DNA from 2 places in the Caballeronia sp. ATUFL_F1_KS39 genome. Region 2 is predicted to be linked to the other one. Evidence: riboswitches for the same ligand, from Rfam matches in the RefSeq annotation. Region 2 holds a riboswitch; the other holds the start of a gene.
What was found. A riboswitch is a leader RNA that binds a small molecule or an ion and turns the genes downstream of it on or off. The one in region 2 is predicted to bind manganese.
Positions count from the first base shown of each region.

Region 1: it holds a riboswitch for manganese, as region 2 does, so the genes downstream of both, NCR93_RS00930 (sodium:calcium antiporter) here and mntP (manganese efflux pump MntP) in region 2, are expected to answer to the same signal.

Region 1 is NZ_JALQDZ010000001.1:186,654-194,610, reverse strand. It holds gene NCR93_RS00950 (tetratricopeptide repeat protein) at 1-1,166, shown strand, start outside; gene vioA (dTDP-4-amino-4,6-dideoxy-D-glucose aminotransferase VioA) at 1,169-2,317, shown strand; gene NCR93_RS00940 (ATP-grasp domain-containing protein) at 2,351-3,472, shown strand; gene NCR93_RS00935 (class I SAM-dependent methyltransferase) at 3,469-4,320, shown strand; gene NCR93_RS00930 (sodium:calcium antiporter) at 4,464-5,474, opposite strand; yybP-ykoY riboswitch at 5,563-5,738, opposite strand; gene NCR93_RS00925 (ABC transporter substrate-binding protein) at 5,902-7,497, shown strand; gene NCR93_RS00920 (MBL fold metallo-hydrolase) at 7,504-7,957, opposite strand, start outside.
Region 2 is NZ_JALQDZ010000045.1:151,964-159,920, reverse strand. It holds gene alr (alanine racemase) at 1-1,094, opposite strand, end outside; gene NCR93_RS24430 (DUF6632 domain-containing protein) at 1,269-1,700, shown strand; gene mntP (manganese efflux pump MntP) at 1,666-2,235, opposite strand; yybP-ykoY riboswitch at 2,244-2,410, opposite strand; gene NCR93_RS24420 (outer membrane protein assembly factor BamB family protein) at 2,511-4,211, opposite strand; gene NCR93_RS31945 (hypothetical protein) at 4,341-4,463, shown strand; gene NCR93_RS24415 (glucose/quinate/shikimate family membrane-bound PQQ-dependent dehydrogenase) at 4,504-7,005, opposite strand; gene NCR93_RS24410 (hypothetical protein) at 7,164-7,487, opposite strand; gene NCR93_RS24405 (hypothetical protein) at 7,540-7,788, opposite strand; gene NCR93_RS24400 (hypothetical protein) at 7,910-7,957, shown strand, end outside.

The sequences.
Region 1 (7,957 bases), on a different contig from region 2:
CGCACAAGACGCTGCGCGTCGGTCTCGTGTCCGGCGACTTGTTCCGCCACGCCGTCGCATCGTTTCTGGAACCCGTGCTCGCATTGCTCGCGAAGGATCCGGGCATCGAGATTCACGTCTACAGCACCCATGCGCGCGAGGATTCGACGACGCAGCGCCTGCGCGGCCACGCGCCACGCTGGAACGTCGTCTCGGGCTTGTCGGACGATGCGTTCGTCGAGAAAGTGCGCGCCGACGGCATCGATATCCTGATCGACCTGTCGGGCCATACCGGCCGCAACCGCCTGCGCGCCTTCGCACGCAAGCCCGCGCCGGTCCAGGCGTCGTGGATCGGCTATCCGCAGACGACCGGCGTCAGCGCCATCGACTATTACTTCGCGAACCGCACGCCGCATTTCTCGCCGATCGACGACCAGTTCGTCGAAAAGATCGCGTACCTGCCGGCGGCGGCGCCGTTCCTGCCCGATGCGAATTCGCCGCCGGTCAATCTGCTGCCCGCGCTCCACAAGGGCTACGTCACGTTCGGCAGCTTCAACCGCGTGTCGAAGCTGCGCCGCGAAGTGATCGCGCTGTGGGCGCGCGTGCTGCACGCCGTGCCGGATTCGAAGATGCTGATGGGCGCGATGCCCGACGACAGCGCCGTCGCCGAACTGGGCAAGTGGTTCGCCGAAGAAGGCATCGCCGCGGACCGGCTTGCGCTGCTCAAGCGCTCGAACGTGTCGGTGTATCTGCAGCAGCATCATCAGGTCGATCTGTGTCTCGACACCTTCCCGTATGCGGGCGGCACGACGACGCTGCACGCGCTCTGGATGGGCGTGCCGACGCTGACGCTGCTCGGCGACACGATGCCCGGCCGCGCGGGCGGCACGTTGATGAGCCAGGTCGGACTCGAATCGTTCATCGCACGCGACGCGGATGAATTCGTCGCGAAGGGCGTCGCGTACGCAAGCGATCTGAATGCGCTCGCGGCCCTGCGCACCGGCATGCGCGAGCGCTGCTCGGAATCGGCGCGCTTCCGTCCGGACGTGATCGCCGCGAGCATGAGCCACGCGCTTCGTCACATGTGGCAGCGCTGGTGCGCCGGCCTGCCCGCCGAATCTTTCGATACCGAACTCCTCGCCGCCGCGCCCGCCGCAGCGAATTCAGCAGCCACCACGCAAGGTTGATCATGAGCGCCATTCCTCTCTTTCGCGAGCAGCCCGCCATCGACGAGCGTATCTTCGTCACGCAGCCGCATCTGCCGCCGCTCGACGAATTCGTTCCGTATCTCGAGAAGATCTGGGAAAACAAGACGCTGACCAACGGCGGCCCGTTTCATCAGCAGCTCGAACAGGCGCTGTGCGAATACCTCGGCGTGCAGCACCTCGCGCTGTTCTCGAACGGCACGATGGGTCTCGTCACCGCGCTGCAGGCGCTGCGCATCACGGGCGAAGTGATCACCACGCCGTATTCGTTCGTCGCGACCGCGCATTCGCTGCTGTGGAACGGCATCAAGCCGGTGTTCGTCGACGTGGACCCGGTCACGCTGAATCTGGATCCGCGTCAGATCGAAGCCGCCATCACGCCGCAGACCACCGCGATCATGCCGGTGCACTGCTACGGCCAGCCGTGCGACGTCGAAGCGATCCAGGCGATCGCCGACAACTACAACTTGAAGGTGATCTACGACGCCGCGCACGCGTTCGGCGTGCGCAACGAGGCGGGCAGCATCCTCACGCACGGCGACCTGTCGGTGCTGAGCTTCCACGCGACGAAAGTCTTCAACACGTTCGAGGGCGGCGCGATCGTCTGCCCGGACGCGAAGGTGAAGCAGCGCATCGACCATCTGAAGAACTTCGGCTTCGTCAACGAGACGACCGTGGTCGCGGCCGGCATCAACGGCAAGATGAGCGAAATCAATGCGGCATTCGGCCTGTTGCAGCTTCAGCACATCGATCGCGCGCTCGCGCGCCGTCAGGAGATCGACGCGCTGTATCGCACCCTGCTCGCCGACGTCGACGGCATCGTGCCACTGCCCGGTCTCGCGGGCGGCGCGACGAACCACTCGTATTTCCCGGTGCTCGTGCAAAGCGACTACAAGCTGACGCGCGACGAGCTGTATCAGCGTCTGCGCGATCACGAGATTTTCGGCCGCCGCTATTTTTATCCGCTGATTTCGGATTTCCCGATGTATCGCGGCCTGCCCTCCGCGCAGCCGAGCCGACTGCCGAACGCGCAGGAAGCATCGCGCAAGGTGCTGTGCCTGCCGATCTATCCGGCGCTCGCGGACCGCGACGTCGAGCGCGTCGTGGACGTGATCCGCGCGGCCAACGTCTAAGGCCCGGCAGCCCGGCGCACGCAGGATCGACCCATGCACGTGTTTCTTCTCTTCAGCGGCACCAACGATCGCGCCGTCGTCGCGCTGCTGCGCGCGATCGGCAAGCTCGGGCAACAGGCGGCGGTGATCGCGCGTTCGGCCGCCGATCAGGTTCTGTCGAGCGCGTATCGCGATCTCGTGGTCGCCGTGCGCGAAAACGACACGCTCTCGGTCCCGCTGCTCGCCGGTTATATCGCGCAGGCGAAGGCGAAGTTCGGCGCGCGCCGCGTGACGCTCGTGCCGATCTCCGAATTCTTCAACACCTTCCTGCTGAATCACAAGGAAGCGCTGGAATCCATCGACGGCGTGCATGTGCCGCTCGTCGATCCGTCGCTGTACGCGAAGCTCACGAACAAGGCGAGCGCCACCGAGTTCTTCGCGCGCGAAGGCATCGCGCCGCCGCCCGAATACGCGGGCATCGACGATGCCGTGGTGCCTTTCGTCGCCAAGCCGAAATGCAACGTCGACGGCAAGCGCGTGCTTTATCCGGTGCTCGTGAAAAGCGACGCGGACCTCGCCGCTTTCAAGGCGAGCGAAGATCCGTCGCACTATTTCTTTCAGCACTTCGTGACGGGACGCAGCTTTTATCTGCTCGCCTATTTCGCGCGCACGGGCGAAGTCTTCTGCTCGTCGCAGGAAAACCTCGCGCAGCAGCCCGGCGGCAAGTCGATCGTGCTCGCGCGCACCGCCGATTTTCATGCGAGCGATATCGGCGTGAAGCTGCGGCAGGCGCTTTCGCAATGCGGCTATTTCGGCTTCGCGATGATCGAATGCATCGTCGGGGACGACGGCGCGTACTTCATCGAAATGAATCCCCGTCCGTGGGGACCGCTCGACCTGTGCCTGAACCACGACTGCGGCATCGTCGAAGCTTTCGTGGGCGACTGGGCGACGGAAGATGCAACCGCTTATCAAGGCCGGCGCCTATCGCGCGCACGCCACGCCACGTATCTGTGGACGGGCGGCATCGTGAACACATGGCGCCGGCGCCGGACGACCGTGCATCGCTATGGCAGCGAAGCGCGTCTCGCGGGCGCTGCGTTGCGCGCCCTGGCCGGCGACGTCTATCTCGCAAGCGACAGCTGGCGAATCTTTTACAAGGAACTATGGAAATGACCTCTGGCGCCACCGCAGTCAAGGAGCGGCTCGCTCAACTCTACGGAGAAGTCTCCAAGCACTCGGGGTATCAGACGATCCCCGACTTCGTCGCGAGTACGCTCGGTTATCAGGAGACCATTCAGAGCCAATGGCGCGGCGACCGCAACCGCCTCGACTGGATTCTCGCGCATCGCGCGCCGCAAGCCGGCGAGCGCTGGGCCGACTTCGGCGCGAATACGGGCTTCTTCACGTACACGATCGCGCATGCGCATCCCGATGCGCGCGTGACGGCGATCGAAGCGAACGCCGAACACGCGAGGTTCCTGCGCGAACTCGGCGACGCCTTCTCGATCGGCAATGTCGACGTGCATCACGAAGCGCTGCCCTTCGATGGCCTCGACAAGCTGTCGAACATCGACGTGCTTTTGCATCTGAATGTGCTGCATCACGCGGGCGCGGATTTCGACCGCGAATATGTGACCGGCGCGCACGACTTTCCGGCGTATGCGGTCGCTTATCTGAAGAAGCTGCGTCAGGCGTCGCGCTCGCTCGTGTTCCAGCTCGGCTGCAATCTGTGGGGCGACAAGACGCATCCGCTGCAGCCGGGCGCGACCGATGCGGAGCGTCTCGCGTATGTGTCGAAGCTGCTGACGGACGCCGGCTGGCGCATTCGCGATCTCGCGTACGCGAAGAAGACGACCGACGCGCCGATCGCCTATGCCGATCTCGGCAAGGACGTCATCGAAGCGCTGAACGGCCAGCACGGACAAGCCGAACTGCGCCTCTTCGCCGACGCGCTCGCGCCGTATGCGCTGGAACAGCACATCGGCGAGTTTTATCGGCGCGCGATTTACATCGTCGATTAATTGACGGACGGCACTAAAGTTATCGGCGCACGTGCCGATAACCCCTATAAGAACAACAAGAACGACGTGCCGGTTTTCTCGGCGCGCTGCTTCGCTCTTCGATGCCCGCCTCGCGCGGGCATTCTTCTTTGTGCCGCAGCTTGTCAGCGCCCGAGCGTCAACGCGAGATAGGCCGCGTACAGCACGCCGTTGCCGAGCAGCGCCCACAGCACGACGCCGTTCTCCTTCGCATTGAAGCGCAGCCACGCCGCCGCCGCGAGCGTGATGAGCACGCCCGTCAGCACTTCGATGCGCGGCTCCCACGGCGTCAGCATGATGCCGATGGCCGGCAGCAACGTCCCTTGAAACACCATCGCGCCGGTGATGTTGCCGAACGCGAGCGTGTCCTTTCCTCGGCGCGCCCACAGAATGCTGTTCACTTTCTCGGGCAGTTCCGTCGCGATCGGAATGATGATGAGCGACAGCAGCAGCGCCGAAATTCCCAGCGCATGCGACACGCCCTCGACGCCGTGAATGAAGCCCTTCGCGCCGCCGACGAGCAGCACGATGCCGAAGAAAAACTGCAGCATGATCGTGCCGAGCGACGTTTTCAAACCGAGACGCGAAGCGAACAAGGCCTCGGGCGCTTCCGTTCCGTGTCCGCCCTCGACGAGCTTCGCCGAAGCCTTGAACGTCGAAATCACATAAACGATATAGAGCGCGACGAGCCCGACCGCGAACAACGCGCGCACTTGCCACGCGTGATGCGGCACGAACATCGCGGCGCACGCGATGAGAAACGCGACCAGGAAGAAGTTCAGATCGCGCACGAAGCCGCTGCGCTCCGGCACGATGCGTCCGCTCATGCCGCGCGACTTGAGGATCGCGAACGTCATCAGACACGTCGAAAGCGTCGCGAGCATAAGCGGCGCGCCGAGAATCGCGCCGACGCCGATCTCTTCGTTGACCGCACGGCTCGTCGTGCCGCCGAGCAGCGCGATGATCGGCACCGTCGTCTCGGGCAATGCCGTGCCGACCGCCGCGAACAGCGATCCGGTCACGCCTTCGGAAATGCCGAGCCGTTCGCCGAGATGTTCGAGCGCATTCGTGAATAGCTCCGCCGCGACCAGGATGATCGCGAGCATCAGCGCGAGTTCGAGAAAGAGCATCGTCATGCGGCACCTCGCATCGAAACATGCGACGGGTGCGCGAGCGTGCGCGGGAAACGGGGATGTTGTAGTTGTGGGGACACGATGATTCCACGGCCGGACGTCGAGCGAACCACGATGCGCCACGCGCCGTCCGGCCAGGAACGACATAGCGCATCGATGGTCTCGCCAAACCGTTCCGGTCGAACGCGCCACGGCAGCAGGGCCGAGGATGTTGACGCGTTCTCCTTCGCTCGCGAAGGAAGGCTACTCCCCAAAGAAGGCGCAAGTTTAGCCCGATGCGCCCCGTTTCGGCAACCCGCGGAATAAGCGTATGCCGATCGGATCGTTGTCGTCGACGGATGCATCCGCTAATCTGGCCGCGCCGGGCGCGTCGCTTGCTGCGCGTGCTCAAGCTCATCCACGAACAAAAATGAAGATCACGGGAGATCTCATGCGTCTGAAACTCTTCGCCGCGGCCGCCGCGATGGCCATGCTCGCCGCGCCGATGCTCGCGATGTCCAAGCCGCTCACCGTCTGCACCGAATCGAGCCCGGACGGCTTCGATGTCGTGCAATTCAATTCGCTCGTAACGACCAACGCATCGGCGGATGTCATCTTCAATACGCTCGTCTCCTACGACGAAGCCGCGAAGAAGGTCGTGCCCTCGCTCGCGGAAAAGTGGGACGTGACGAGCGACGGGCTCACGTACACATTCCATCTGCGTCCGAACGTTCAGTTTCAGACGACCGATTACTTCAAGCCGACGCGTCCGCTCAGTGCCGACGACGTCGTGTTCACGTTCTCGCGCATGCTCTCGGACGACAATCCGTGGCACAAGATCGCTGGCGCGAGCGGCTTTCCGCACGCGCAGTCGATGGGCCTCGTGAAGCTCATCAAGGCCGTATCGAAAGTCGATGACCATACCGTGAAGTTCGAGCTCAACGAGCCGAACGCGACCTTCGTGCCGATCCTCACGATGGGCTTCGCATCGATCTATTCGGCCGAATATGCGGACAAGCTGCTGAAGGCGAACCAGCAGGTCGATCTGAACAGCAAGCCGATCGGCACCGGCCCGTTCGTGCTGAAGAGCTACACGAAAGATTCGGTCATCCGCTACGACGTGAATCCGTCGTACTGGGGCGCGAAACCGAAGATCGACCGGCTGATCTACGCGATCACGCCCGACGCCGCCGTGCGCGCGCAGAAGATCAAGGCGGGCGAATGCCAGATCGCGCTGTCGCCGAAGCCGCAGGACGTCATCGACGCGAAGAAGGACAAGTCGCTGAAGGTGAGCGAAGCGCCCGCATTCATGACGGCGTTCGTCGCGCTCAACACGCAGAAGAAGCCGCTCGACAATCCGAAGGTGCGTCAGGCGATCAACATGGCCTTCGATCGCACGACCTACATGAAGACCGTGTTCGACAACACGGCGACGCAAGCGGTGAATCCGTATCCGCCGAATACGTGGAGTTACGACAAGAGCATCGAGGCGTACAAATATTCATCCGCCGATGCGAAGAAGCTGCTCGCCGATGCGGGCTTTCCGAACGGTTTCGACACGACGATCTGGGTACGCCCGAACGGCAGCGTGCTCAATCCGAATCCGAAGGCGGGCGCGGAATTGCTGCAAGCCGATCTCGCGAAAATCGGCGTGAAGGCGCAGGTGAAAGTGATCGAATGGGGCGAACTCATCAAGCAGGCGAAGCAGGGTCAGCACGACATGCTGTTCATGGGCTGGGCCGGCGACAACGGCGACCCGGACAACTACATGTCGCCGCTTTTCAGTTGCAACGCGGTGAAGTCAGGCATCAACTTCGCGCGCTATTGCGATCCGCAACTGGACAAGCTCATCGCCGATGGCAAGTCGACCGCCGATGTCGCCAAACGCACGAAGGCGTATGTCGACGCGCAGAAGATCATCCACGATCAGGCGCTGTGGATTCCGCTCGTCTATCCGACGGCGGCGGCGCTCACGCGCGCGAACGTCAGCGGCTATAACGTGAGTCCGTTCGGGCGCGTGAATTTCGGCGCTGTTTCCGTGCAGTAAGCGAAGTCAGGCCGGCGTGAAGCGGATCACGCCGTCAGCGCCGGTCTGACGTTTCAGCGTGCCATCGAGCCAAAGCAGGTTCAGATGCGCGAGCGCTTCGCCGAGCGCGAACGTCATCTGATGAATATCGAGCTTGCGCTTGAACATGAGCGGGACGATGTCTGCGGCGTTGCATGGCTTTTGAGCGCACGCGTCGCGCACTTCCGCCAGCCGCGCGCGATGATGCTCGCGCAATTGCCCGATGCGCGTTTGCACGCCGCGAAACGGCTTGCCGTGTGAGGGCAACGCGAGCGTATCGGCGGGCATGGTTTCGTAGCGGCCGAGCGATTCCAGATACAGCGCAAGCGGATTGCCTTCCGGCTCGACCGCGAACACCGACACGTTTGTCGAAATGCGCGGCAACACCATGTCGCCGGAAATGAGCAACTTGTCGGCGGCGCAGAAAAGCGCGCTGTGCTCC
Region 2 (7,957 bases):
TGCGCTTCTGCCCGATTCGAAACGCCCGCGTCGATCGCGACGGGCACGCGCCGCGCGAGCGCGCACATCAACTCGTAGCCGATCGTGCCGGACGGTTCGGCCACTTCATCGACCCGGACGCGTTCGCCCCATAGTTCCACCGGCGATCCGATGCCCGCAGCCGGACACGGCGTGAGATCGACGGTGAGCATGTCCATCGACACGCGTCCGACGATGCGCGTACGCACGCCATCGACGATGACGGGCGTGCCCGTCGGCGCGTGACGCGGATAGCCGTCCGCGTAGCCGCATGCGACCACGCCGATCTTCATCGCGCGATCCGCGGTGAAAGTGCGGCCATAGCCGATCGTCTCGCCCGCCGCGAGCGTCTGCACGCCGATGATGCGGCTCTCGAGCGTCATCGCCGCGCGCAACGGGAAATGCTCGATGTGGCGCGCGCAGCCCGTCGGCGAGGCGCCGTAGAGGATGGTGCCCGGCCGCACCCAGTCGCGATGCGCGCGCGGATGCCACAGCACCGCCGCCGAATTCGACAGCGAGCGCGTGCCGGGAAGATCGCGCGTGGCCGCTTCGAATTCGTCTATCTGCCAGTCGATCGCGCCTTCGTCGGCGTTCGCGAAGTGACTCATCAGGCCGATCGAGCCGATCGCCGCGATATCCGACGCCCTTTTCCAAGCCTCGACGAATTCGCCCGGCCGATAGCCGAGCCGGTTCATGCCCGAGTTCATCTTCAACTGTATGTCGATGCGCTCGTTCGGCCGCGCCGCCTTCAGCAACGCAAGCTGCTCGTCGCAATGCACCGTGACCGTGAGCCGGTGACGATCCGCCGTTTCGACATCCGCGGGCTCGAAAACGCCTTCGAGCAAAAGAATCGGCTTTTTCCAGCCGAGTTCGCGCACGCGCACGGCTTCATCGAGATCGAGCAGCGCGATGCCGTCGGCTTCATCGAGCGCCGGATAAATGCGCTCGATGCCGTGACCATAAGCATTCGCCTTGATGACGGACCACACGCGCGACGACGGCGCCGTGCGTTTGACAAGTTGAAGATTCTGTCGGATGGCGTCGAGATGGATGCGCGCGGAAATCGGACGTGGCATGACGTGCTGGATTTGTGGTTGAAGGCAGTGGAATGATGAATCGTATCGGCCTAATGGCAGTCGTTGTTATTTTATTTGCGCCGATTTTTGGTGGAAACGCCTGCCGCCATCGATGGCTTTCGCGGTGCGCTTCGCGGTATCTTGTCGCTCATGTCGCGCCGCCAAGGAGCCGCCATGAACGACGCCCGTCGCCTCGCCTGCCTGCGCATCGTGCTCGCCGTCGTCGGGCTGATCGCGCTCTTCGCCTTCTATCCGCTCATGCTGCTCTGGCCTTCTGGATGGGCGTGGGATGCCGGCCACGAAGGCCATTCGGAATACGCGATGATGATCGTCGGCATCTACGCGACGCTCGGCGTTTTCCTGCTGATCGCATCGCGCGAGCCGATGAGGCATCTGAGCCTCATCTGGTTCACGGTGTGGTCGAGCGTCGTGCACGGCGCGATCATGGCCGTGCAGTCGTTCGGCGGCGCGGGGCGCCACCTCGGTCATCTGGCGGGCGACGTGCCCGCGCTTTTCATCGTCGCCGCCGTGCTCGCGATTCTCACGCCGCGCGGCGGCAAGGCGCGCATCCTCAGCCGAGATGGCCGAGATGTTCGGCCAGAATGACGCTGCCGACGCCGATCAGAATCAGCCCGCCGACGATTTCCGCCCGCTTGCCGATCGTCGCGCCGACGAGCCGGCCGACCATCACGCCGACCGTCACCATCAGCATCGTCGCGAAACCGATGGTCGCGGCCGTCGAGAAGATATCGACATCGATGAACGCGAGGCCCGCGCCGACCGCCATCGCGTCGATGCTGGTCGCGAAACCGGTGAGCGCCAACACCCAGAACGAATGCGAATTGGGCTTTTCCGCTTCGTGGCTCACGCTGCTGAAACCTTCGCGGATCATGCGCGCGCCGAGCAGGAAGAGCAGGCCGAACGCGATCCAGTGATCCCACGCGGTGACATACTGCGCGGCCGCCCTGCCGAGCGCCCAGCCGACGAGCGGCGTCAGGGCTTCGATCACGCCAAAGATCACGCCGGTCTTCAACGCTTCGGCGATGCGCGGCTTGTGCAGGGTCGCGCCCTTGCCGACGGCTGCGGCGAACGCGTCGGTGGACATGGCGAAGGCTAGAAAAATTGTGGAGGCGAGATTCATCGAGTAGCGCTCTGGTCGGGCAAGATGGAACGACAGAACGCGCGCCCGACCGGTCGCGAATTCTGTCGATGGTCTTGCCAACCTTTGATGGCTGCTCATGCCACGGCCTGAACGACCGAGCGTGTTGACATGAGCGCTTTCCCTGTGCAGGAAAGCCGGCTACTCCCCAGCGAAGAACCGAGAGCTTAACATGACTTCGCGACCGTTCCACGGCGTTTCGGCTAGTTGCGGCGCGCTCGCGGCGTCACGCCCGGCGCCGCGTTCGCGCGCCGATCCTATTTCGACAACAGCCCGAACACGGCGACGCCGTTCTTCGTGCCGACATACACCTTGCCGTTCGCGATCATCGGCGTGATGAACTTGTTGCCCGCACCGAACTGGTCGCGCGTGCCGGCGTCGTTGCTGCTGTAGAGCTGGCGCGCGAGATTGGCCGCGTCGTAGGCGTGCAGCGCGCCTGTCGCGCCGTTCTCCGCGGCCCACAGAATGCCGTTCGCCGTGCCGTTCGCGGAAATGCTCGGCGTCGCGCCGGGGAAGCCGAACGCATTCGACGTCTGACTCGTCGACGTCGCCGAAAGCAACGCGTTGCTGACCGCGAACGCCCGAATGCTGTCGCCGACCGCGCCGAAATAGACCGTGTTGTTGAAATACGCGGGCGCGCCGAACATCGCCCCACGAATCTGGCCGACGAGTTCCTGATAGATGTGGTCCGCGTTCGAATCGAACTTGCCCATCGAGAAGCGGTTCACGACGTAGATCGTCGAGTTCTTGCCCGCGCCAATCGCCAGATGCCGGACCGTGCCGCCCGCATCGGTGAAGTCCGGCAGCACCATCGCGCCGCCGGAACCGAGATCTTCGTCCTCGTTCGACTCCTGCACCGTGTTCGACGGCTCGAAATAGTCCTGCACCCTGAGCGGCGACGTTTCCAGCCGCAAAAAACCGTTGCCGAAGTTGCCGTTGATCGGCATCTCCTGCGCGTTTTGCGTCGGATCGAAGGTGCCGTTGGCGTCGAGGAAAAAGATCGCCTGGCCGTCCGATGCGAGGCCCGCGCCGCTCATCCAGATCGAGCCCATCTGGCCGTTCGGCGTGAGGTTCAGCACGCTCGCCTGTTGCAGGGTCGCGGCGTCGTAGCCCATGACCCAGCCGGTGTACGGCATGAAGTCGCAATGCGAAGTCCACGCCGTGTAGACGACGCCGTTCAGCAGCAGCAACGCCGCGCGCTCGGCGTACTGGCCGGGATCGAACGTCAGCGTGCCGTTCTGGCTGCCCGCGCCGTTGCCCGGATACGTCGCCCGGATTTCGGTGGGGCCGTTGAAGAGCTCGGCGCCCGTCGCGACATCGAGCGCGTGAATGCGCTGGTGATACGCGCCCGACGCATCCTTCGACATGCCGACGACATACATCGCGCCATTCGGGCCGCGCGTCCGGTCGATGACCGGCGTCGCCGTGACACCGATTGTCGGCGTGATCTGATGACAGTTGTGGTCGTCGCTCGGCGACTCGCCGCTGCCGAGCGTCGAGACTTTCCACAGCACCGCGCCGCTGTCGGCGTCGAAAGCGTAGACGCTGGCGTTTTCCGTCGCGACGTAGAGCACGTTGCGCGTACCGCCCGCGATCGGTACGCCCGCCAGAAAGAGCGGCTGCGCGTCGACGGCGCCATCGACGGAAAAGAGCGCGAGCTTGCCGAAAGTACGCTGATTGACGTTCGCCGGCGTGAGGACGGTTTCCGCGAGTTGCTGTCCGGTGCGCGCGATGTCGTTGTGCCAGGTGACGACATCTTTCGACACCGCAGCCAGAGGCGCCGATGCCGCCGCCGGGCTCGATGCCCCCGACGGGCTCGATGCCGCCGCCGGCGCGCCGCCGCTCGCCGCAGACGAAGTTGCGCTATCGCCGGAACCGCCACTGCACGCGACGACGATCGCCGCGATGAGCACAACGGCGCCGACCGCCGCGATACGAGCCGGAAAGTGCGTCTTCATGTGGATGCTCCTTCAGAGCGTTTCGCCTTTGCGTACGGTCAATTCCCCGAAAGATATTTGTTGCAATGCGTCATAATGTGCTAACCTAGGGTTATTACCTAGTTAGTTACCCCTAGTACGGAGTTCATCATGGGAATCATCGCTGCCACGCCGATCGCCCTCGTTTCCTTCATCGTCGCCGCCGTCCGCAATGCGCTGAGCGCGCGCGCCAAGGTCAGCGCGCTCATGGCCGAGGCTTATCGCCGGACGTAACGTGCAGGCGCGGGGGAAATTCCCGCGCTTTTTTTCGCATTCACTGCAACGTATAGGCGATCACATAATCGCCCGCCTTCGTGCCGAGCGAGCCATGACCGCCCGCCGTCACGAGCACATATTGCTTGCCGCTTGCATCGGCGTAGCTCATCGGCGTGGCCTGACCGCCCGCCGGCAGACGCGCCTCCCACAGCTTCTTGCCGTCGCGCACGTCGTAGGCGCGCACGTATTGATCGAGCGTGCCCGTCAGGAACGCGACGCCGCCCGCCGTCACGATCGTCCCGCCGAGGCTCGGCACGCCGAGCGGCATCGGAATCGGCAGCGGCGCGCTGTCGACGATGGTGCCGTTCTTGTGCATCCACGCAATCTTCTGCGTGCGCAGATCGACGCCCGCGATGTAGCCCCACGGCGGCGCCTGGCACGGAATCCCGAGCGGTGAAAGAAACGCGCTGATCTCAAAGCCGAACGGCGTACCGCGCGCGAGCTTGATGCCGCTCGTTTCGCTGCCTTTCTTCTCGCCGTTGTCCTCGGGAATCTTGTCACGCGGAATCAGCTTCGACGTGAACGCCATGTAGTCCGGATTCGCGATCAGAATCTGCCGCACCGGATCGACGGAAATCCCGCCCCAGTCGAATACGCCGAAGTTACCCGGAAACACGAGCGACCCCTGCTCCGACGGCGGCGTGTACGGCCCGTCGTAGCGCAGGCTCCTGAACTTGATGCGGCACCAAAGCTGATCGAACGGCGTCGTGCCCCACATGTCCGCCTCCGTCACGCGCGGCGGGTTGAAGTTGAGCGCGGAAACGGCCTGCGTCGGCGCGGTGTGATCGCCTTTCGCCGCGCCGCCCGGCACCGCGACTTCGCTGATCGGCACGATCGGCTGGCCGGTTTCGCGATTCAGCACGTAGATGCTGCCCTGCTTCGTCGATGCGATCAGCGCCGGCTGCGTGCCCTGCGCCGTCTGCAGATCGACGAGCGTCGGCTGCCCGCCCACATCCATATCCCACAGATCGTGATGCGTGAACTGATAGTTCCAGCGCAGCTTGCCCGTCGCGGCATCGAGCGCGACGACGCCCGCGCCGAACTTCTCGGCCTGTGGCGTGCGCTCGCCGCCCCACTGATCGGGCGTCTGGTTGCCCATCGGCAGAAAAATCATGCCGCGCTTTTCGTCGACGCTGAACATCGACCACATGTTCGGCGAATTGCGCACATAAGTGCCGCCCGCCGCGATCGGTTCGGTGGCGTCCGGATTGCCTGGATCCCAGTTCCAGACGAGATGGCCGTCATTGACGTCGAACGCGCGGATCACGCCCGACGGCTCGTTGTTCGATTCGTTGTCGGTCACATGACCGCCGACGATCACGAGATTGCGGAACACCGCCGGCGGCGAGGTCGAGTAATAGCCGCCCGGCGTGAACGGCCCGATATTCGCGCGCAAATCGATTGCACCGTTCTTTCCGAAGCTCGCGCACGGCTTGCCGGTGTCCGCGTCGAGCGCGATCAGGCGGGCGTCGGCGGTCGGAAGGAACAGGCGATGCGGACATTCGGCCTGCGCCGTGGTTTGCGCGGGCGTCCGCACGGGCGCGGACGCTTCCGTGGGCGCGGATGCGTCGGCAGGCGCGGAGGCCGCATCGGCTTCGGCGGGCGCGCTGGCTTCGGGCGCGGCGGCAGCGGGCATCGGATGCATCGACGCATCGTAATAAGCGACGCCCCGGCAAGTCATGTGCTCCCAATGCTTGAACCCGATCGGACTCTGAATCCGCGGATCGAAACGCCACTTTTCCTTGCCGCTCGCGGCATCGAGCGCGATCGCCTTGCTATGCGGCGTGCACAGGAAAATCGTGTCGCCGACCTTGAGCGGCGTGTTCTCGTCGGTGGTTTCGGTCGGATCGTCGGGGCCGGGCATGTCGCCGGTGCGATACGTCCACGCCACCTTTAGCCGATGCGCGTTATCCGGCGTGATCCGGGCGAGCGGCGCGTAACGCTGCGCGAGCGGCGAGCCGCCATAGTCGACCCAGTCGCCCGCCGCGCGGCCGGTCGCGGCGTTGGCATCGGGCTGATTGGCGTCGGCGGCGACGTTCACGTCGATGCGCCCCGGCCGGTCGTGCGGATGATTGAACCAGGTGCCGACGCCGAGCAGCAACGTGAGGATGATCGCGGCGGCGAGCGGCGTGCGCGCGGCGCGCGATGTCGAAGGCGGCCCGAACAACGCGCCGCGATGCACGAACGGAATCAGCAGCCAGATCGCGAGCAGCAGCCAGATCCACAGGCGCGGCATCAGTTGCCAGAAATCGAAACGCACTTCGACGACGGCCCAGATCGTCGAGGCGAACAGGAACAGCGCGAAAAGCAGCAATGCGGAGCGCCGCCGGATCAACAACAAGAGCCCGGTCAGCACGATGGCCGCACCCGCGATCACGTAGTACCACGATCCTTTGAGCGCAACGAGATACGCTCCGCCCGCCGCCAGCAACACGCCGATGACGATAAACACAATGGCCGTAAAGAACGTGAGCGGACTGAGTCTGCCGTTGCCAGCCATGCTGAATCCTCCGTGACGATGAAAGGCGGAACACGGCCGTCGCGCGGTCGTGGTTCGGACGCTGTCGCGTGGAGGAACGGAGCAATCGCTGTGCCGTTCGGCGGGGAACGGGCGCGTGCGAGGCGTGCTTACGGATGACTTGCCGAATGAAGCTTAAATCACAGCGCCCGCGGCCAGAGCCCGCCGTGCGCGCTCGCGGGCATGACGCCTGCGACGAACGCGGCCTTCAGATCGGCGCGTTCGGAGAAACGCGGCGCATCGAACCACGCGAGGAAATCGTCGCGCCAGACGCCCCAGGCGTTTTCGTCGAAATCGAAGTCTTCGTCGAGGCGGCCGTTGTCGCGCAAATAGGCGCCGACCACTTGCGTGCCGTTCCAGTACGCGACGGCGACATCGCTGAGATCTGCCGTCACGCCGCGCGGCAGATCGCGCAGCATCATCGCGACGTGCGCCTTGAACGATTTGAATTCGGTCGGTCTCATCGCCTGCTCCGCTTCAAAAAAGTGCGTGAAAAAACTGCTTGCGCGTGCCCGTTCATCTGAACACGCCCTTGTTCAAGTCTTTTTCGAACGCGGCGGTCCATTGCGTGCCGTGTCCGATGCGATATTCGCGTTCCTTCAACGTGGAACGTCGCGTGATGGTGACGACGCCCTGCAACGGATAAACATCGTCCACGACATCGGACGCGCCGCCTTCGTGCACCAGAAAATCGCTCTCGTCGAGCCGATGGCGCGCGAGAATCGCGAGGAAATCCGCTCTTTCGTCCGGCGCGATCACAGTCATGTCGCCCTCCATGATCGAATGCTGCTTCCATTCAAAGTAGCACACGCGCGGAGGAACGTCGGCGCGTATCTTGCGAGGAGCGCGGGACGGCGCACGCGCTTTTTCCGGGAGTCGATAGCCGATGAATCGCAAAACGATGTTTCTATGCGCAGCGGCGCTGGCCGTCTGC